Regions from separate parts of the Shewanella sp. 10N.286.51.B2 genome, predicted to be linked through region 2. Evidence: predicted binding sites of a transcription regulator. Region 2 holds the regulator's gene; the other holds the start of a gene.
The links. The regulator LexA, encoded in region 2, represses DNA repair genes until DNA is damaged. The targets are predictions, from matches to a motif close to TACTGTATNNNNATACAGTA.
Positions count from the first base shown of each region.

Region 1: AB4140_RS12720 (LexA family transcriptional regulator) is a predicted target of LexA. The motif match lies at 1,943-1,962, and genes of this name have one in related genera.

Region 1 covers NZ_JBFRKH010000046.1:24,796-28,647, forward strand. Annotated here, with positions in the region: gene AB4140_RS12705 (DUF6435 family protein) at 1-156, shown strand, start outside; gene AB4140_RS12710 (RecX family transcriptional regulator) at 191-1,003, opposite strand; gene AB4140_RS12715 (hypothetical protein) at 1,170-1,574, opposite strand; gene AB4140_RS12720 (LexA family transcriptional regulator) at 1,982-2,389, shown strand; gene AB4140_RS12725 (Y-family DNA polymerase) at 2,430-3,686, shown strand.
Region 2 covers NZ_JBFRKH010000002.1:3,198-22,646, forward strand. Annotated here, with positions in the region: gene AB4140_RS00545 (hypothetical protein) at 1-180, shown strand, start outside; gene AB4140_RS00550 (efflux RND transporter periplasmic adaptor subunit) at 306-2,048, shown strand; gene AB4140_RS00555 (efflux RND transporter permease subunit) at 2,060-5,191, shown strand; gene AB4140_RS00560 (hypothetical protein) at 5,275-5,541, opposite strand; gene AB4140_RS00565 (VOC family protein) at 5,583-6,380, opposite strand; gene mtr (tryptophan permease) at 6,748-7,992, opposite strand; gene plsB (glycerol-3-phosphate 1-O-acyltransferase PlsB) at 8,004-10,424, opposite strand; gene lexA (transcriptional repressor LexA) at 10,804-11,421, shown strand; gene AB4140_RS00585 (cell division inhibitor SulA) at 11,418-11,924, shown strand; gene coxB (cytochrome c oxidase subunit II) at 12,355-13,971, shown strand; gene ctaD (cytochrome c oxidase subunit I) at 13,981-15,585, shown strand; gene AB4140_RS00600 (cytochrome c oxidase assembly protein) at 15,587-16,150, shown strand; gene AB4140_RS00605 (cytochrome c oxidase subunit 3) at 16,147-17,022, shown strand; gene AB4140_RS00610 (DUF2909 family protein) at 17,033-17,260, opposite strand; gene AB4140_RS00615 (SURF1 family protein) at 17,271-18,017, shown strand; gene AB4140_RS00620 (hypothetical protein) at 18,114-18,668, shown strand; gene AB4140_RS00625 (heme A synthase) at 18,668-19,449, shown strand, end outside.

The DNA.
Region 1 (3,852 bases), on a different contig from region 2:
CCCATTAAAAACTTACGCAAGCAATATGATTTAACGCAAGAACAAGCCATGCAGGCACAAAGAAAGGGGGATATAAAAAGTTATGCTAGCCTTTCCTCTGCAGCAGAGAGTATTTGGCAACAGATTGAATTAGCACAACGACAAGCTAGTAAGTAGCTTTAAAACTCCAAATAGTTTAAATAGACAGAAGCTATGCATCATCATCTAAAGTCATGGCCTCTTTTATTTCATCACTATCAAAGCCTTTTCGAGATAAGTAAGCATAGGCTTTGGACTTTTCTTTATAGTCGGATAAGTCATAACGCTTTTTAGCCAGCTGACTTTTACAACTGAGATAAAAGTCTAACTCTTCTGTTAGGCTTAGTTGGTATATCAGCTCTTCGAAATCACTGACATCAAGAAGCCGCTGTTTTAATTCTTGCAAGATCAGCGTTTTGCCTTTGCCTTTATTATACAACTTGATAATTTCAGACTTCAGGTCAGCCTTGTCTGCTTTTATGGCTAATTTACTGCGCAGGGTGTCAACTTGAGGGTGTTGTGATAGTGCGTAATCAATTTCAGCGCGAGAAAACCCTTTGGTGGTCATCTGTGAATAAACTTTTTCTTTATTAGTGCCATGAAAGTGTTCAAATTTGTTTTGCAATCGTGCTGTCGCCATTTCAAATGAATCGACATTTTGCTCATGCATGACTTGTTCAATTGCGGTATCAATTTCAGCAACTGATACGCCTCTTAATTGTAATTTACGTTTGATAGCGCCTTTAGCCGTCTCATGACTAAAGGCCAGTTCGCAATAGCGAACGGCAAAATCAAAATCATTTTTCAAATAGCCACTTTCAATGAGTCTAGCGAGAACAGTGTCAATCCATTGCTGGTTATCGGTTTTACGCTCAAGCTTGGTGCGAATTTCATTGATAGTAAAATCTTGCTGACCAAGGTGCCAATAGGCACTGTTGAAAACATTCTCGATTGTTTTGGCTTGACGAAGTGGCTTACTTTGCATAAAAAATTTTAATTGATTAGAAATGACAAAGGCAGTTTAGCAGACCACTACTCTGTTCAGAACTAGAAGTTCTTGCCACGGTAAAATGTCTGCTTTATTCGTGGTAAATATTAATCGCTTTATGAATATTAACTATGCCCGTACATCTTAATTGTGACCGTACATCTTAATTATTTGCGTAGTGGACACAATCATTCTTTTTAGCCGTTTGTTGCAGCAGTTGTTTTAACTCTGTTTTTCCACCGCTTTTAGTATCATTGATTTGTTGTTCAATGGTTTGTGTTTGCATGACAATTTTTTCAATCGCTGTTTGTCTTGCGCCCTCTTCTGACTGGCCTGATAACACGAGTTGTTCAACAAGATCTGAATAGCGTTCGTAGACTACTCCTTTATAATAATCGGCCTGTGAAGTCATCGGAGTGTGGGCATATACAATTGAGCAGCTTAAAGCACTATTGATTTGCGTGAATGAATCCTGAATTTGAATGACAACGGGCTTTTGAGTCGATGGGCTAGCGCTCGCGCCAAAAGATAATATTGCTAACATTGAAATGATAAATACTTTTTTCATTATGTTTACTCCCGTTGATGAACAACTGAATTCTGATACTGATAATAAGCTTTAAACTTGCCTCTATTTTACCTACGTAAGCTAAACGTAAGCTGAACAAACAATTAACTTTTAACGTTTTTCCTTAAAGAATGCTTATTAGGTTATTTTCGGCTAATGGTTCGACAGCAGCTCGATAATAGTCGCCATTCAATCTTAAACACTCACGCTTACCTTGCTCATAATTTAGTACTTAGCAATGCTGTTTAGTTCAGCTCACTCAGCAAAGCATTCCCTCAATGCCCATAACAGATTAAATAACCAACAATTCGCACACTTATTCGACAACCTTACGGAATTTATTGCCAATTTTACGGGGACAGCTATAATACTGTATAAACATACAGTACCGTTGAGTGTCGATTGTTATGAAGGTTATTCCTATTTTTGCTTGTGCCGGTATTACTGGTTTTGAAAGTCCTGCTGCTGAATATCGGCAACTGCCATTAAGTTTAGATGAGCTATTGATTGAACATCCCAGTGCCACTTTTATTGGCCAAGCTAGCGGCGACTCTATGGAGAAAATCGGCATTTTTGATAAGGATATTCTCATTGTGGATCGCCATGTCAGTGTCGAAAACCATGATGTGATAGTGGCAAACTATAACGGCAACTTTGTCTGTAAGCTCATTGATATCAAGCGGCGATTATTATTATCGGCAAATGATCTTCACCAGAGTGTCACGATACAAGAGTATGACAACTTCAGTGTTGAAGGCGTGGTGATCCGTTCAATCCGTTGTCATCGCCAAAGCCCTATATTAGTTAATAACTAATGTTAGCTGATTAAACTAACGACTAACGGACAGTTAAATTATGTATGCACTCGTTGATGCCAACTCTTTTTATTGCAGCGCCGAGCAAGTGTTTCGCCCAGAGTGGCGTGGCCGTCCTATCGTGGTGCTGTCCAATAACGATGGTTGCATTGTGGCGGCTAACCGCCAGGCAAAAGCATTAGGAGTGGGTAAATTTGGTCCTTACTTTGAAGTGCGCGATTTTTGTGAAAAAGCAGGCGTGATTGCGCTTTCCTCCAATTATGAGCTTTATGCCTCTTTGTCTCACTCTATGATGGAAGTGATTGGCCGCTTTGCACCTGAGCAACATATTTACTCTATTGATGAGTCATTTCTGTCATTTAAACATTGTTACCCTGCGATCCCGTGTTTATTAAGCCATGCCGCTATGATCCGCCGTGCGGTATGGAAAGAAACCCGCTTACCTGTGTGTGTCGGTATTGCTGCCACCTTAACCCTTGCCAAAGTGGCCAATCATGCCGCTAAAAAGCTCCAGGGCTATAACGGGGTATGTTATATCCAATCCATTGAGCAAAGAAATGCCATTTTAGCGACAATGAAAGTCACCGATGTGTGGGGGATCGGTTCGCGGATCGGTAACAAATTACATGCCATGGGGATCACCACCGCACTGGATCTGGCTAAATTACAACCAGGCATTGCTCGTAGCCAATTTAGTATTGAAATCGAGCGTACAGTCAGAGAGCTCAATGGCGAGGCTTGTAAAGGCTGGGATAGCGCCAGAGCAGATAAACAGCAGATCTTTTCAACTCGTAGTGTCGGTGAACGTATTAGCGATATAGACTCATTATTACAGGCGCTCAGTAAGCATGCTGGTATCGCGGCAGCCAAAGCCAGAAAGCAAGGCTCTGTGGCTAGCACCATACTGATCTTTGCCAGTAACTCCCCTTATGATGAACAGCCTAATGGCTTTAAATATCATTACCGCTGTGCATATCCAACTAATGACAACCGTGAAATCATCAGTTACGCAGCAGAAATTGCCCGTAAGCTTTATAACCCCAATACTCGCTACTATAAAATCGGGATTGGATTGTTAGATTTATCACCGGTCAAACATTTGCAAACAGACTTGTTTGCCCCAGTAAAAGATCCTGCCTTGATGCAGGTTTTTGATAAGTTAAATCAACGCTACGGTAGTGATGCAATATTTGTCGCCGCCCAAGGTATTGGAGGTAAATGGCATATGCGCCGTGAGCTATTAACCCCGCAATACACCAGCTGTTGGCAAGATATTCCGCAAATCCACTGTGGCTAAATTGGTGATAAATTGATTTGCGTGTGCTGGTTTTTATTCTGACTTGGTTCAGGTTTAGTTGTGGCTTTAAATTAGCGTAAAATGGATAACTAATATCAAACCCAAACAGTACATTAATCGATCTTAAGCTCAACAAAAATACAACTTAGTCAACTCTAGCTGTTCA
Region 2 (19,449 bases):
GACAGCAAAAATGGCTGCGCTATCGATTGTGGTCACTGCATTACTATCTCGATGACAGGGCATTTGCTCACATTTGATATCCTTCTCGCAAAAGCAGTCAACAGCAAGGCTGATGCCACTGCAGTGCCACACTTTTTCTTCCATAAAACCCTTCCAGAATTTCGACCTCCGATTAGTTAAATTACTGACAGAATATTTTTAGCCTAGCTCTGTCCTCTGTGCCATAGCTAAACACCTATACTTGCTAGTATTTACAGTTTTTATAAACGGTTCGCTTTATTTGCCAGCCGTATTTTGAGGTTATGATGAAACACGCTATTTTATTGATCACCATTGCGGGTTTTCTAGCTGGGTTATGCACTAATCCAGTCGCTGCTCAACAAGCAGCAACACATAGTCATATTTCGACTCACCAGCATCAGCATGATGCAGAAAAAACCAGCTATTCATGCCCGATGCACCCTGAAGTTATTAGTCATAAATCCGGTGATACTTGTCCTAAATGCAATATGTTCTTAGAAGAAGTTAGCCCTGAGGCTGCCATAGACCATAGCGCTGAAACGACCTACATCTGCCCGATGCACCCTGAAGTTATTAGTCATAAATCCGGTGATACTTGTCCTAAATGCAATATGTTCTTAGAAGAAGTTAGCCCTGAGGCTGCCATAGACCATAGCGCCGAAACCACCTACATCTGCCCAATGCACCCTGAAGTTAGCAGCCACAAACAAGGTGACCGCTGCCCAAAGTGCAATATGTTGTTAGTGGTTAAAGAAGAAGAGGAAGAAGTCGACCATAGCCAACATCAGCATGCACAAGATGAACAGATAGAAAACCTAGCAGTGCAACCCACACAGAGTGCTGCAGATAAAGTGTTTAATACTGTTAAACCAAGCCTATTACCCTCGGATGCAGAGCCAAGCATTAAATATGTCTGCCCAATGCACCCGCATATTGTTTCTGACACCCAAGGCACTTGCCCTATTTGTGGTATGAATTTAGAAAAAGTCACCATGGGCGCTGCGACAGAAGAAATCGTGGTTGGCGTATCTGGCGGCATGCAGCAAGCTTTAGGCATGCGCACTCAACAAGTTGAAAGAGATACCCTATGGCGCCTGGTTAAAACCATCGGCACCGTTGAGTATAACGAAGACAGCATTACCCATGTTCATGCTCGAGTGACTGGTTGGGTGGAAAAACTGCATATTAATAATGTTGGCCAAAAAATAAAAAAAGGTCAGCTCATGTATGAGCTTTATTCACCTGAACTTATTAATGCTCAAGATGACTATTTACAAGCGCTTGATTATTTGGAGCAAGACAATCAACGTGGCGGCATTCTCGAGCGTAAAGCCCGCCAACGTTTAGCGCTTTTAGGGGTGTCATCAAAAATTATTCAACAATTAGAAACCAGCGGCGAAACTGTTTTTAGAGTGCCTTTTTATGCCCCACAAGATGGGGTTGTCAGCCAAATGGACATTCGTGATGGCATGTATATCCAACCGGGTAATGCCTTAATAGAATTAGTCGACTTATCCACGGTTTGGGTCATTGCCGATGTGTTTGAAAATGAACAAAGCTGGCTAGAAAAAGGCCGTCCTGCAGAAGTCACTGCATCGGCCCAAGGCTTATTTGATCTTGAGTCTGACATTGATTATATCTATCCAGAACTCGACCCTGTCACTCGCGCCATGCGTGTCAGAGTAAAATTAGCCAATCCAAATGCAAGCCTACGACCAGGAACCTTAGTGGATGTGTCTTTATTTGGCGGCCCTAAACGCAACATTATTACTATTCCCACAGAAGCACTGATATTAACCGGCCGTGAAAATCGAGTAGTAGTTCAGCGTCACGATAGCGGATTTACTTCGGTACCTGTAAAAGTCGGCATCATTGCGCAAGGAAAAGCAGAGATCATTGAAGGCATAAATGAAGGCGACCATGTGGTGGTTTCAGGGCAGTTCCTGCTTGATTCAGAAGCCAGTATTCAAGGTAGCTTGTTACGTTTAAGCGGCGCAGATAAAGCGCCTGCAGCCCATAACCACTAAGGAGCACTCTCATGCTAGAGAAAATAATCAGTGCTTCGATAAAGCAACGTGCGATGGTGTTATTACTCACCTTAGTGGTTGCAGTGATCGGTTATCAAGCCATGCGCACCACCCCATTGGATGCCCTGCCGGACTTATCTGATGTGCAAGTGATTGTTAAGACCTCATATCCAGGTCAAGCACCGCAGTTAGTCGAAGATCAAATTACTTATCCATTATCCACAGCGATGCTGGCTGTACCTGGGGCGAAAACCGTACGTGGGTTTTCGATGTTTGGCGACTCATTTGTTTATATTATTTTTGAAGATAATACCGATATTTACTGGGCACGTTCACGGGTTTTAGAATACCTATCGCAAACCCAAGATCAGCTTCCAGAGGGCGTTAGCCCCACTTTAGGGCCTGATGCTTCTGGTGTCGGTTGGGTATTTCAATACGCCTTAGTCGATAGACAAGGTAATCACGATTTAGCCCAGCTGCGTTCATTGCAAGACTGGTTTTTAAAACTGGAATTACAAAGTGTCGAAGGCGTATCTGAAATTGCTACGATTGGCGGCATGGAGCAATCTTATCAAATCGTGGTCGACCCACATAAACTCGCCCTTTATCAAATCGATTTGATGACGGTTAAAAATGCGCTAGCAAGCTCTAATAGCTCTGTCGGTGGCTCGGTTATTGAAATGGCCGAAGCCGAGTACATGATTACTTCATCGGGCTATCGACAAAACATTGAAGATTTTGCCGAAATTCCTTTAGGGGTGTTATCTGATGCTGGCACACCAGTATTAATGAAAGATGTGGCGCAGCTGCGAACAGGCCCTACAGCGCGTCGTGGTATTGCTGAACTTGATGGTAAAGGTGAAGTCGTTGGCGGCATTGTGGTTATGCGCTATGGCGAGAATGCCCTTGAAACCATTAATAATGTTAAACAAAAGATTAAGCAAATTGAAAGCGGTTTACCTGAAGGGGTTGAATTAGTTATCACTTATGATCGCTCAGAACTTATCCTCAATTCTGTGGATAATCTGATGCACAAAGTGATGGAAGAGATGCTGGTCGTTGGCCTAGTTTGCTTACTATTTCTATTACATGCTCGCTCAACACTGGTTGCCATAATCACCCTGCCATTATCTATATTAAGCAGTTTCATTATCATGCATTTTATGGGGGTTAATGCCAACATCATGAGCTTAGGAGGTATTGCCATTGCCATAGGCGCCGTTGTCGATGCCGCCATTGTCATGGTAGAAAACGCCCATAAACATTTAGAGCGATATCGGGCTGAGCACGGTAAACCACCCGAAGGTGAAGCCCACTGGCAACTAATTAAAGAGGCCTCTGTTGAAGTAGGGCCTGCGCTATTCTTTAGCCTGCTAATCATCACCTTAAGCTTTATTCCTGTATTTGCACTGGAAGCTCAAGAAGGCCGTTTATTCCACCCACTGGCGTTTACTAAAACCTTTGCTATGGCGTCTTCTGCAATACTGGCCATCACCTTGATCCCAGTATTAATGGGTTATTTTGTGCGCGGTAATATCCCTGATGAACGCAAAAACCCCATCAGTCGATTTTTGATTGCCATATACCAGCCATTACTCAAACTGGTATTAAAATTTCCTAAATTCACCATCTTATTAGCGCTGGTCATTTTAGCCAGTGCTTACTATCCGATGACAAAGATGGGCTCTGAGTTTATGCCAGAACTCGCTGAAGGTGATTTACTTTATATGCCTACAACCCTGCCAAGTGTCAGTGCAGGTAAAGCCGCTGAAATTTTACAGCAAACCGATAGATTGATTAAAACGGTACCAGAGGTCAAAAGAGTATTTGGTAAAGTGGGCCGCGCAATGACCGCTACCGATCCTGCACCATTAACCATGCTTGAAACCACCATCATGCTTAAACCACATGCTCAATGGCGTGAAGGCGTGACCTTAGAATCTATTATTGCTGAATTACAGAGAACGGTGAAAGTGCCCGGCATGACTAACGCATGGGTGCAGCCGATAAAAACTCGTATCGATATGCTGTCCACCGGGGTTAGAACACCTGTCGGCATTAAAATATCGGGTTCAGATGTGGCCGAACTGGAAAAAATTGGCGCTGAAATCGAAGCGGTAATGAGCCAAGTGCCAGGCACAACATCAGCATTTGCGCAGCGAAGTAGTGGTGGACGTTATATCGATATTGAGCCGAAACTAAAAAATGCAGCTCGATATGGTATGACCCTAAGTGACATCCAAGATGTGGTGCAAATCGCCATAGGCGGTATGAATATAGGGGAATCAATTCAAGGTCAAGAACGTTACCCAATTAACATTCGTTATCCACGAGAGTTACGTGACAGCATCGAAAAACTCAGAGATTTACCGGTATTAACCAAAACCGGTAAATATCTGCCATTAAGCGTTTTAGCCGACATAACCATCAGTGATGGACCGCCCATGCTTGCCAGTGAAAATGGCCGTGTAATCTCATGGGTGTTTGTCGATATTAAAGATATTTCTATCGGCGAATATATCGAGCAAGCGCAAATAGCCTTAGGCCAGCAAATCACTTTGCCAGCACGTTATAGCTACAGCTTTGCGGGTCAATATGAATATATGCAGCGTGTTGAAGCCAAGATGGAGTTAGTCATTCCACTAATGCTGGCAGTTATTTTTATATTACTGATGCTGACCTTTAACTCGTTTGCTCAAGCTTCAGTAATTATGCTGAGTTTACCCTTTGCCTTAGTAGGCAGTGCCTGGTTTTTATATTTGCTGAACTTCAACTTTTCGGTTGCGGTATCTGTGGGGATGATTGCCCTTGCGGGTGTCGCCGCTGAATTTGGCGTGGTGATGCAGGTGTATCTCAACAACAGTATAAAAGACCGAAAACATCATGACACTCTCAATAGCAAAGATGATTTACGCCAAGCATTGATTGAAGGTGCTGTAATGCGGATTCGCCCCAAAGCGATGACAGTTGCGACCATATTTTTTGGCTTACTGCCGATAATGTGGGGCACAGGAACCGGTAACGAAGTGATGCAGAAAATTGCCGCACCTATGGTTGGTGGCATGGTCACTGCGCCGCTGCTATCGCTGTTTGTTATTCCAGCCATTTATTTACTAATCTATGGTCGTAAACTCAGTAACTAGGTTTACAAAGTCACTCATAAACACTAAAAAAGGCGCTTAAGGCGCCTTTTTATCTATAAAGCCACAAGCTGAATATAAGCTTGTTAGCTTGGTTCACTGAGTACGCCTTGCTTTTCTCGTGCCAGTTGCATCATCCTTAAAAGACCCCAAACCATAATACAACCTCCGACTCCAACCATAGCAAACAGCAGTATTGGCTTCGCCAGCATCGGATAAGCCGCTGTATCAAAACCTGCAAACAAGCCATATAAACCCGCCGCCATTAATAACGTGCCAGGAAAATCAATGACTGCCACCATGGTCATTTTCTTTTGAATTACCGCGAGTTTTTCGTCCTTTGTGAGTGTCATAAGTCTTCCTTGATTAGATTTACAGTTTAACTTTCAAGCAATTATTCTACTTCAGACGCTACCTCGGTCAATGCAATAATTGAAAAAGTGCCGCCTTGGGGATCATCAATCACCGCAAAACGACCCACATCCGGAATATCCGTAGGCGGGACACAAATTCGCCCGCCTAGAGCTTCGGCATATTGAGCCATAGCATCACAATCTTGCACACTAAAATACAGCATCCAATGGGGCGGGGTATCACCCCACTCGGACGTCATTTGCATCATACCGCCAATGGCTTGCTTATCCACCAGCCATTGCACGTAATCAGCTATGCCCATTGAAGACATATCAAGGCTGTTAGTCTCAAAGCCAAGCGCTTGGGTATAAAAATCGGTTGATGTGGCCAGATCGCGGCACATATATTCAACCCAGCACAAAGTATTGGGCTCAAATGAGCGCTTAATGCCGATATGGTTAATGGCCTGCCAGATTGAAAATCGTGCGCCATCAGGATCTTGGCACACAGCTATAATCCCTGAATCACCAACAGAGTGAGGGCCTGCAATAATTTGTCCACCCGCAAGCCTAATGGCTTTAATTGTCGCCTCAACATCATCAACGGCAAAATAAAGCTGCCAATGGGTTGGCAAACTCTCCATCTCTTTGGGCATTTGATACATAGCCGCAATGTCATCACCCGCTAACTGCAACATAGTGTAATGACCCTCAGGCATGGGCATATCATCAGCCTGCCACTGAAATAGGCTTTGGTAGAATGCTTTCGCGGCATACCAATCATGACTGGCAAGTTCGACCCAACAAGGTTGCCCTTGTTTATAGTGTGACACCTTCATACACCTCACCCTGCTGTTGATAATGACTTATAAGAATAAAGGTTTAAGCTGAACCTAAATGACAACACTCTTTAAGTTAAGACACTTTTAAAGCTAAAGTCGAGTTGGCAATAATGGTTGGTTATTCGTATAAAAAATGACATTTAAATAATAAATACAACTTAAAATCATAGCCTTATATAGACAACAATATCAGCAAGCCATGGCTAGTCACTATCGGTCACAAGTCGTAAATTACACACACCTTTAGTCAAAATGCTAACAGTCACATCCTTACTTGCTAGAAAACGCCCATAAAAAAGCCCTTTTCAAAGGGCTTTTTGGAGGTCATTTCGGTGTTTAAACACCACTTTATCTAGCTAAAGTATTATTTATAAACTGGCAGTAACTCAGCCATCGCCAACAAATGACATGCGCCGGTGATGACACCGAATGCAATAATCACCACAATCAATGGCGTACCACCTGGGACTCTAAAGCTCTTCTCATCAGGGAACATTTTGCGCGATTTGTATGCCATCATGGCTGGCACTATCGCCGCCCAAATGGTCGCCGCTAATGCCGCAAAGCCAATGGCAATCAAGAAACCATTAGGGAATAACAAACCTAATACTGTCGGCGGGATAAAGGTGATCGCAGCTGTTTTAATGCGGCCATTATTGCTTTCTTCAAAGCCAAATAAGTCAGCTAGATAATCAAACAAGCCTAAGGTCACCCCTAAGAATGATGACGCCACAGCAAGATTAGCAAACAAGGTCAACATGGTATTAAGCCATTTACTCGCCATCACATCTGACAGAGCGCCCACTAACACACCCATATTGCCGCCCTGGGCAATAATGTCGCTGAACTGACTACGGGGAATGTTGCCCATGGTTGCCACTAACCAGCAGCTATAAATCACTAAGGCGATAAAAGTACCAATAAAGATGGCTTTTAAAATCACTTTAGGTTGTTTGCCGTAATACTTAACTAGGCTTGGCACATTGCCGTGGTAACCAAAACTGGCCAGCCCAAAAGGTAGCGCCGCTAAAATATAAGGCGAGAAACTCGCCTCACCATCTGGCATTAATAATTTTGCGCTATCAATATCAATCAGCAGATTTCCGATGGCGAGAAAAAAGGTAATTAACATCCCGCCAATCATAATGGTGGTAATGCGATCAACCGCTTTGGTACTGATGATCACCACTGCAGCAAGTACGACGGCAAACACTAACCCTGCGATCGGTTGAGGTAAGTTAACCCCCATCCCCGCAAGGGTGTGATTAACAATCGAGCCACCACCACTGATGTAAGCATAGGTCAGGATGTACAACACAAAAGCAATAGATAACCCGTTAATAATCCGCCAAAACTGGCCTAAGGTTACCTTAGTTAAGGTGTCAAAACTGTCACCGGGTTTAAAATGCAAATTGGTTTCAAGTAGCATCAGACCTGACACCAGCATACAAAACCAAATACCAATTAACATGACTAATGAATAGCCAAACCACATGCCTGCACTGACCACAGGCAAAGAAAACATACCAGCACCGACTGTGGTACCGGCGATGATCATAGCACCGCCCAATAAGGATTTATTTTGCGGTTGAGATTGTGTCGAACTCATAAAATTAGTTATTACCCATGTTCCATTGTGACGCTATCAACAATGGTTTTTCGAACAGATAAACGCAGCATACCATTGGCATGATCACGTATTCGGATGACTTCAAATTGATTATCGTTAGCGGATAAATACCCTAATTCTTTTAATTTCACACTCAAATTATTGTAGAGCTTTTTATCATAAAACTCAGGCGCAGTAATTCCATGTAAAGCACCTAAACGCTGAGCCAATAAATGGCTGGCGCTTTCTAAATCAGAACGCTCAATTTCTGGTTTGTAAGCCAGTAAATTAAAGATAATCGCGTAACGCTGTAGGGTCTCACTGACCGTGGCGGACAATAACATTAACTGAGTGACATTACTTTGATTGACTTCAAAGTGATCGCTACCGGAAATTAGCTTTTGTTCAACAAACAAATCAAGCACTTGATCCACATAGGCACTTAAATCTTCAATGCCCATAAACAGCTCAGCTTTCAATAATGGGTAAAAATCATTAACAATTTGCTGGATTTTTTCTCGGCTAAATTCTTCATATTGCACCAAGCAACTGGCGATTAATGAAGGCACTGCCATTAGATGAATTATGTTATTGCGATAATAGCTCATCGCAATCACTGAGCTATCTTCAATTGCGATAATTTCGCCGATGGCATCTGTGGTTGAGGTAAATTTATTCAGCGACAAACATTGCTCAACTAGGTCATGAGCTGAGCCCTCAGCCACCGACGCATACTCAGTATAAGGAACATCCTTTAAGATTTTCAGGTAGAGGTCTAGCTGGGTTTCAAGCTCACTGCGCTGCAGGGCGTTTTGCTCTGAAGCCAGCAGCGCCATACTTGCTAATGTCACCGAACTCGCTGCGGCGGCGCCATTGATGTTAGTCATCACTTTATTGGCCAATACATTTACTGCTGGCGTTAACCATGATGGCTTTTGATCCGGATCTTGAGCAATTTCTTCACGCCAATTTGGCGATTGTTGATTTAAAAATTGCTGCACATTGATTGGCTCGCCAAAGTTAACGTAACCTTGGCCAAAGTTGCCTAATTTACGCAGCGCACCAAAGACCTGCCACACTGATTCTTTTTGCTTTTTCTTACCGCTTAACTCTTTATGATAGGTGGACACTTCCATCACATGATCATAACCAAGATAAACTGGCACTAAGGTTACTGGGCGTTCAATGCCCCGCAGTACACAGTTAACTGTCATCGCTAACATGCCGGTCTTAGGCGCTAATAAACGACCGGTACGAGAACGACCACCTTCGGTGAAGTATTCAACCGAATAGCCTTTAGCAAATAACTGATCTAAATACTCACGAAACACTGCGGTATAAAGTTTATTACCGTTAAAGCTACGACGAATAAAGAAAGCACCACCACGGCGGAACATAGGGCCTGCTGGCCAAAAGTTTAAATTAATACCGGCGGCAATATGCGGCGGCACCATGCCTTGGTAATACAAAATATACGACAGCAGTAGGTAATCCATGTGGCTACGATGGCAAGGCACATAGACAATTTCATGACCATCATGATGCAGCTTACGCACTTTTTCAGCGCTTTTAATGCTAATACCGCTGTATAACTTATTCCACAACCAAGTAAGAAAGCGCTCAGCAATACGCACTAAGCTGTCTGAGTAATCCGCTGCAATTTCATCTAAATACTGAATCGCTTTTTCGCGGGCTTTGTCTTCAGGAATTTTTTTATTAAGCGCTTCTTCTTTTATCGCTTGAGCAATGGCATCAGACTTTAATAATGAGTTGAACATTGCCTGACGATTTGGCAGTTGTGGGCCTGTCATCACTTTACGTTGGCGTCTAAAGTGCACTCGCGCCACACGGATAAGTTTATGCGCAATACTGACATCAGTGCCGTGTTCATCAGCCATATAACGTAGCGACATAGCATTTGAAAATTGAATAAAGCTATGGCGACCTAAGAACAAAATCATCAACCATTTACGTAACCAGGTCGGGTTTTCACGCTCAAATACGGCTGCGGTCATGGTGTCATCTTCTTTACCAGGGATACGTCCCCAATACAGACTCACTGGCACCAATTGAATATCAAGTTGATCATTTTTTTTATGTAAGGCTAATAAGCTGGTGAAGTTATCAACAAATTTTTCGCCACTTAAACGCTTGCCAAATAGAGGCTTACGACCTTCAATACACACAATTCTAGGGGTATTTAAGCCATCAACGTCTAGTCGCTCATAAGGGCTCGGTAAGCCATATTTGGCGGTCACTTCATTTAATGCCGCAATATCACTGAGTGATTCTGTCTTCATCACATAGACCACTGGTTTATCTGGGTCTAAGTTCAGATCGGCAAAGGGATCTTCAGGCACAACAACCGTGTGCACCATCAGTTTTTGAATCCAACGTAATGATTTTGCTATGATTGAGTCAGGTTTTAACATGAGTGTTCGCATATTCAACATCAATTAATTGGCCATAGAATACCAGATAATGGTTCAGTTTCACTAACAAGGGTCTATACAGAGAATATTTGTTCAGTAAAAAATAGCCATATCCGAATAACAACCAACCTATTTTCAATCAACACTACTGTATAAATATACTGTTTAAACAAACGATGTGAGAAATAGCCAATTTCATCGGTTTAAAAAGCTGACTTACCTTCATTAACTAAATAATTAAATTACAGATACTTAACCGTGCCCCCATATATAGCCAACAAGAATTAGATGATAATAGTTAAATTAATTTGGTTAATACTTGCGCGACCACCGATACTGTATATAATGACAGTCACTGTATAAAAAAACAGGAATCAATATGAGACCTTTAACGCCACGCCAAGCTGAAATATTAGAGCTAATTAAATGTAATATCGCCGAAACAGGTATGCCGCCAACTCGTGCAGAAATTGCAACTCGATTAGGCTTCAAAAGCGCCAATGCCGCTGAAGAACACTTAAAAGCACTGGCAAAAAAAGGCTGTATTGAAATTATTCCTGGTACCTCTCGCGGGATCCGCATGGTGCAGGTGGAGGAGGAAGTTGAAGCAGGCTTACCACTTATCGGCCAAGTTGCTGCAGGTGAACCTATCCTTGCTCAAGAGCATGTTGAACAGTATTTCCAAGTTGACCCAGAAATGTTTAAGCCCAATGCTAATTTCTTACTACGCGTTCGAGGCGACAGTATGAAAGACATTGGTATTTTAGAGGGCGACTTATTAGCAGTGCATAAAATGCAAACTGCCACCAATGGTCAAGTTGTAGTGGCACGTCTTGAAGACGATGTAACCGTGAAAAGATTTGAAAAGAAAGGCAATATTATTTATTTACATGCTGAAAATGCAGAATATGAGCCGATTAAAGTTGATTTAAGTTGCCAAAACCTAACGATTGAAGGGCTTGCTGTTGGCGTTATTCGTAATGGAGGTTGGTTATGAACACATTAATAGGCAATGCACCGCGTCACCCTGGATTATGGGTAGATATGGCATCTGATCCCTTACCCACTAAACAAGGGATTGAAACCAAGCGCACCCAAAACCAAGGCTTAACTGAATTGACTCAATTATGCAGTCAGTTAGCCATTTTAAGTCAGCAAGGCCTTTGGATTGTACTGATTAATCCGCCGCATATCGGTTATAAGCAAATTCTTGCTAATGCCAATGTTCGTATGGACAGAGTATTGTTAGTTCACACCAAAGATGAAGTCGAAACCCTGTGGGCGATGGAAAAAGCGCTCACTAACGGTACTTCAAGTGCAGTAATTACTTGGACACCACCATTAGATGCCCGCGACAATCGCCGCATTCAATTGGTTGCCAAAAATGCCTTAGCCCAAGGGCTTATCATTGAAGATGTAAATACTCACTTACCTGAAGGCGACCCATTAACGCAAACTTTAGCAGTACAGACTCGGGTAAACCTTACCTCGTTTCACTAGTAAAATATGACTAAAAAAGCCCTTCACTACGCTGAGGGGCTTTTTTTTGCACTTTTTTCAGCAAATTAGATGATAAAGTGATCTTGATCAATATTTAATCTCCAAGTAATGTAGTTAACAAGGTAGTAACAATTTATCGTACTGCCGAGAATAAATGTCAAAAAGATACAAACGCTATTAAAAGATTGAGCTGGTACCGTGCGGTATAGAAAGCCTTGAATGTAAAGCGTCAAATATAATTGATAAGTTCAGTATTAGGTACAAGTGTGGCACCGTAACGTAATAACATAATTGAGTTTTCAAGCTCAAAGCCACCGTGTACTTTGAAATGATCAAACTTTTTCGGGTATGAAAAGTTTGCATAGAGCAGAGTATTACTGTGTGGCTTTTCTTTGTAATTGCAATTCGCAATTAGCAGAGGAGTAGTCTTGTGAAGCGATTGTTGTACGGATTAATGGTGGCGTTGCTTGCAACCCCACTCACAGCGGCAGAGATGCCCTTAAACATGACTCAAGGTGTAACAGAGATCAGTGGCCAGGTTTACGACCTGCATATGATTATTTTGTATATCTGTTGCGCCATTGGTGTCGTGGTCTTTGGGATCATGATTTATTCCATGATCTATCACAGAAAATCTAAGGGTGCAGTTGCAGCCGACTTTCATGACAGTACCAAGGTTGAAATAGCTTGGACAGTATTGCCATTTCTAATCCTAATTGGCATGGCAATCCCAGCAACAAAAACGCTGATTGCTATGGAAGATCCCAGCGATGCTGAACTGACAGTCAAAGTGACGGGCTCTCAATGGAAATGGCATTACAGCTATTTCAATGAAGATGTCGAGTTTTTCAGTTTATTATCTACCCCAGCAGACCAAATTACTGGCACCGCAGATAAAACCGACACCTATCTTTTAGAGGTCGATAAGCCGCTGGTTTTACCAATAAATCGTAAAGTACGTTTTTTAATGACCTCGGATGACGTTATCCACTCTTGGTGGGTACCAGCATTTGCCGTTAAAAAAGATGCAAATCCTGGTTTCATCAATGAAGCTTGGACTAAAATCGATAAAATAGGTACTTATCGAGGCCAATGTGCCGAACTATGCGGTAAAGATCATGGCTTTATGCCTATTGTTGTTGAAGCCGTCTCAGAAGCAGACTTTGACCAATGGCTAATCGACCAAAAGCAATTTGCTGCTGATGCTAAAGCCGCTGCACAAGCCTCACTGAGCCAAACCCTTAGCTATGACGAGTTAATGGCCCAAGGCGAACAAATCTACATGGGTCGCTGCGCGGCTTGCCACCAACCTAATGGTGCTGGTTTACCTGGCGTCTTCCCTTCCCTAATTGGCAGTCCAATGATTAAAGGCCCAGTGTCTGGTCATATCGATATTGTCGTTAATGGTAAGCCTGGCACTGCGATGCAAGCGTTTGCCAAGCAGCTAACGGCAACTGAAATTGCTGCAGTAGTCACTTATGAGCGTAATGCTTGGGGTAATGACTCTGGCGATACCGTGCAAGCGGCTGATGTGAGTGGCAATGGGACAAATTCTAGCGCTACACCAACCACTGCTGACGCTCCTAGTGCAGGCACTTCTACCGCAGACACGTCAACGCCTGTGACTTTACCAGCAAGCTTACCTACAGCTGAACAACTTGAAGACACTGCAACACAAGCTGTGACTGAAGCGGCAACACAAGCAGCAGAAGTTAAAGCTGTGGTATTGGATGACTTGACGATGGATGAGTTAATGACCATGGGCGAGCAAGTCTATATGACTAGCTGCGCTGCATGTCACCAAGCTGCTGGTACTGGCTTACCTGGCGCGTTCCCTTCATTAGTAGGCAGCCCACTCATCGTCGGTCCAGTGACGGATCATCTTAATATTGTCATCAATGGTAAACCTGGCACGGCAATGCAAGCATTTAACTCGCTACTTACGCCACAACAGCTTGCTGCAGTGGTGACTTATGAGCGAAATGCCTGGGGTAATAACTCTGGCGATGCAGTTCAGGCTGCTGATGTTGTTGGTCACGGAAAGTAAGGGATTAAAATGAGCACAATTACACAAGATTCACCAGCCGCTCACGACGATCACCATGATGACCATCATCATGGGGCGCCAAAAGGCATTATGCGCTGGGTTTTAACCACTAACCATAAAGATATTGGTTCAATGTATCTGTGGTTTAGTTTCATTATGTTTTTAACCGGCGGCGCAATGGCCATGGTCATTCGTGCTGAGTTATTCCAACCCGGTTTACAGTTAGTTGAACCTAACTTTTTTAACCAAATGACCACCGTCCATGGCTTGATTATGGTATTTGGCGCAGTCATGCCAGCCTTTACCGGCTTAGCTAACTGGCTCATTCCAATGATGATTGGTGCGCCAGATATGGCACTACCGCGGATGAATAACTGGAGCTTTTGGATTTTACCTTTCGCGTTTGCGATTCTACTTAGCTCGCTATTTATGGAAGGTGGAGGCCCCAACTTTGGCTGGACTTTCTATGCACCACTGTCAACAACCTATAGCCCTGATAGCACAGCATTATTTGTGTTCTCAGTTCACATTATGGGCATAAGCTCGATCATGGGTGCTATTAACGTGGTGGTGACCATTGTTAATATGCGTGCTCCGGGTATGACTTGGATGAAGCTGCCATTGTTCGTCTGGACTTGGCTGATTACCGCCTTCTTGCTAATAGCAGTGATGCCGGTATTGGCAGGTGTAGTAACCATGGTACTGACTGATAAATACTTTGCCACCAGCTTCTTTGATGCTGCTGGCGGCGGCGACCCTGTGATGTTCCAGCATATTTTCTGGTTCTTTGGCCACCCCGAAGTCTACATCATGATTTTACCTTCATTCGGGATTATCTCGGCCATTATTCCCACCTTTAGCCGTAAAAAGCTTTTCGGTTATGCCTCCATGGTATACGCCACCTCAAGTATTGCGATTTTGTCCTTCCTAGTTTGGGCGCATCACATGTTCACCACCGGGATGCCAGTATTTGCAGAGCTATTCTTCATGTACTGCACCATGTTAATCGCAGTGCCTACTGGGGTGAAAGTGTTTAACTGGGTTGCAACTATGTGGCGCGGCTCAATCACCTTCGAAACCCCGATGCTGTTCGCCATTGCATTCATCATCTTATTCACCATCGGTGGCTTCTCTGGCTTGATGCTAGCGATCACCCCAGCGGATTTCCAATACCATGATACTTACTTTGTGGTAGCGCATTTTCATTATGTACTGGTTACTGGCGCAGTATTTTCCATTATGGCTGCAGCATATTACTGGCTACCGAAATGGACAGGATACATGTATAGCGAAACATTAGGTCGTTGGCATTTCTGGTGCAGTGTTATTTCAGTGAATGTACTGTTTTTCCCAATGCACTTTTTAGGCTTAGCAGGCATGCCACGTCGTATTCCAGACTATGCAATTCAATTTGCTGACGTAAACCAAATTGTCTCTATTGGTGGTTTTGCCTTTGGTTTATCACAACTGATTTTCCTCGCTGTGGTACTGAAATGTATCAAGGGCGGCGAAAAAGCTGCGGATAAGCCATGGGAAGGTGCTGAAGGGTTAGAGTGGACTATTGCCAGTCCTGCGCCTTATCACTCATTTACCACCCCACCAGAGGTTAAATGATATGAGCCAGCCAACAAAATCAAACCGTAATTTACTTATTGGCCTAGTACTGGGTTCAATAGGTATGTTCGGCTTTGGTTTTGCGCTAGTGCCTTTGTATGACGTGCTTTGCGATGCCTTGGGGATTAATGGAAAAACCCAAAGTACTGCCAGCAGTTATGAGGCTGTGGTGATTGATAAAGACCGTACTGTAACCATTGAGTTTATTGCCCAAGTACAAAGCAATATGCCGTGGGAGTTTGTGCCAAAAGTGAACCGCATGCAGGTTCACCCCGGCGAACTCACACGTACTGCGTTTTTAGCGAAAAACTTATCTTCAAATAACCTCGTAGGCCAAGCAATACCCTCGGTATCGCCAGGCCAAGGCGCGGCTTATTTTAATAAGACCGAGTGCTTTTGCTTCAATCAGCAACCCCTAGCAGCAATGGCCGATGCTGAATTACCGTTAATTTTTTACGTGGATGCGGATTTACCTGAATCCATTAACACTTTGACTCTCTCTTATACCCTCTATGATATTACAGACAAGCAGACTGCAGCCATAGAGCAAGGAGCAGCAAGATGACAACAAAACATGAAAACTACTACGTGCCAGCGCAAAGTATCTGGCCAATTACCGGCGCTATCGGATTATTTCTGATTGCATTTGGCGCAGGTACCTACATCCAACAACTTTCAACTGAACAATCTTCTGGCGGCTACACCCTAATCGCGGGTATTGCTGTAATTATATTTATGCTGTTTGGCTGGTTTAAAAATATCATTGATGAGTCAATGTCAGGTTTATATTCAGCGCAAATGGATCGCTCTTTTAGACAAGGCATGAGCTGGTTTATTTTCTCAGAAATCATGTTTTTCGGGGCATTTTTTGGGGCATTGTTTTACGCTCGAATGGTAGCAATACCTTGGCTCGGCGGTGCATCAAATAATGCCATGACCCATGAGGTATTATGGCCAACATTTGAAGCCATTTGGCCGCTAGTGAAAACCCCAGATGGTACCACCACTGAAGCCATGGGTTGGGGCGGATTGCCGCTGTATAACACCCTCATTCTACTGACCTCTTCAGTCACCTTGCACTTTGCCCATGTGTCGTTAGAAAAATCAAAACGTGGCGCACTGAAGGTTTGGTTAGGACTGACTATTTTGCTGGGTATCGGCTTCTTGTTTTTACAAGTTGAAGAGTATGTCCATGCCTACCAAGAAATGGGGCTCACACTCACCTCAGGGATTTATGGTAACACCTTCTTTTTGCTAACTGGCTTTCACGGTATGCACGTCACCTTAGGCACAGTATTTCTAATAATCCTGTTCTTTAGAGTATTGAAAGGTCACTTCACCCCAGATAATCATTTCGCCTTTCAATCCGGAAGTTGGTATTGGCATTTTGTTGATGTGGTGTGGTTATGCTTATTTATTTTCGTGTACGTCTTATAAGGCTGCAAAGCTAATAAGGTCTAGGATTTGGGCTTATCCAGCCAAATCCTAAGGCCAGTAACAATAACAACATCACTAACGCAGAAAAGATCACTCGACGACCTAAATATTGGCTCATAGATTGTTTATTTTCCGCTTTAACCATAATAAATAGGGCTCTGGCTAAATTAAATAATATGAATACAAGCAGCAGTACTAAAACAAGCTTGAAAATAACTAAGGTATCTAAGGTTCCCACGGGCTCTCCTTTGCGCGTTTGGCGACTTTCTACTGGGTTATTGCTAGTTGTTACTGTGAGTGTGTTTTCTATTTTGGTCAAGCTCGGTTTATGGCAACTTGATAGAGGAATTCAAAAACAAGCTTGGCAAGCCACCTTAAGTGAAAGGCAAGCGTCCAGTGAATTGGATTACCACACTTTTTTAACGCTAGATAGCAGCGGTCCACTAACGGGTTATCGCATTAACGTCACCGCTAAGCCCGTTAATGAACAAATATTACTGCTTGATAATCAAGTTTATAACGGCCAAGTGGGTTATCTGGCTTATCAAGTATTTGCAATATCAGCCACAGAGCCATGGCTACTGGTTGAACTAGGCTTTACTGCAGCGAATAAAGACCGCCGCATATTACCCGATTTAGCGCCATTGCCTGCGGCGCAATATCAGCTCACAGGTCGAGTGTATCAGCGCCAAACCAATCCCTTAAGTGACCAACTTTATGTGGAACAATTTACAGTAGAAAACCGTGACGTGATCCGTTTTCAAAATTTAAATCTCGTGGCCTTAGCAGAGAAAATAGGTCATCAACTGGCACCGGCAGTACTGCAGCCCGATGTAACACCAAATATGAATCTAGCAAAACCTTGGACACCTATTCCACTGTCAGCCCAAAAACACCAAGGCTATGCATTGCAATGGTTCACCATGGCAGCAGTATTTTTATCGCTAATGCTATGGCTTGGTTGGAAAACATTTAAGCCTAAAATTAAGACCTAAAGTTAAAACCTAAATACAAGAGTAACTAAATTAAAAATAGTGACTTAAGTAAAAACTCATCCTATAACAAAAACAGTCGTAACAAGAGGAGCAAGTATGAACTCCCCAGCAAAACCTAAAGGTAACAAGACATTATATCTACTGCTGCTGGTATTTATTTTACCGGTGGCTATGGCTAAATTAGTCTTGAGCCTAGATTTATATAACGGCGCCGCCACTAACAAAGGTGAGCTAATCGGCGCACAACTTAATTATCAAACCTTAGCCATGACCAACCCTGAGCCGCATATGTGGCAGCTGGTGTATTTATTACCAAACCAATGCCTAGAACAATGTCAGCAACGTTTGTATGTCATGCATCAAAGCCATATCGCCTTAGGTAAACATCAAGATCGCGTCAGCCCAATTATTTTACTCACCCCAGATAGCGACACCGCAATTTTAACTAAACTGCAAGTGCCGTTTGCTACAGCCAGTGCCAGCCCTGCAATGGCCGCATTACTGACAGAGCAGCAAATGATTATTGTCGATCCCCTTGGTAGCCTAGTCATGAAATACCCAGGTATTATGGGCGAGCAAGAAAATATTGCCCAAGGTAAGTCGATGATTGGCGATTTACGTAAGATGCTTAAACTATCGAGGGTCGGGTAATGGTGATAAAAAACCTGCTCAAATTTACCTTAGTATTTACCTTTACGGTGATATTAATGGGTGCCTACACTCGGCTGTCAGATGCAGGCCTTGGCTGCCCTGATTGGCCAGGTTGCTATGGTCATCTTGTGGTGCCTAGCGCGCCTGATGCAATAGCAAAAGTTGAGACTGCATTCCCAAATCAAACGCTAGAGCCTGACAAGGCGTGGCTGGAAATGATCCACCGCTATATCGCTGGCACTCTTGGATTACTGATTTTAACCATCCTTATCATCTGCTTAAAAAGAGCCGATGCGCCCAAAAAGCTACCCATACTGATTTCCGCCCTACTGCTCTTTCAAGCCGCCTTAGGTATGTGGACCGTCACCATGAAATTAATGCCCATCGTAGTCATGGGGCATTTAATTGGTGGCTTTAGTTTATTCGCTTTACTGCTACTGCTGTATTTACGTACCCGGCCACTGCGGATCCCTGGTGGTGACACTTATGCCAGAAAACTCGCCCCCTTTGCCATGGTCTGCTTAATTGTACTGGCGGTTCAAATTATTTTGGGCGGCTGGACGTCATCGAATTACGCAGCATTAGCCTGTACCGCCCTGCCAATATGTGAAGGTAACTGGGTCGATAATCTGCAATTTGCTGATGCTTTTTCACCGTTTCAAGGGACACATCCAAGCTTTGAATATGGCGTATTGGAATACCCTGCCCGCATGACAATCCATGTTACTCATCGTATTTGGGGCGTGATTACCGCTGCCTGTTTAGTGTGGTTAGGATTTAA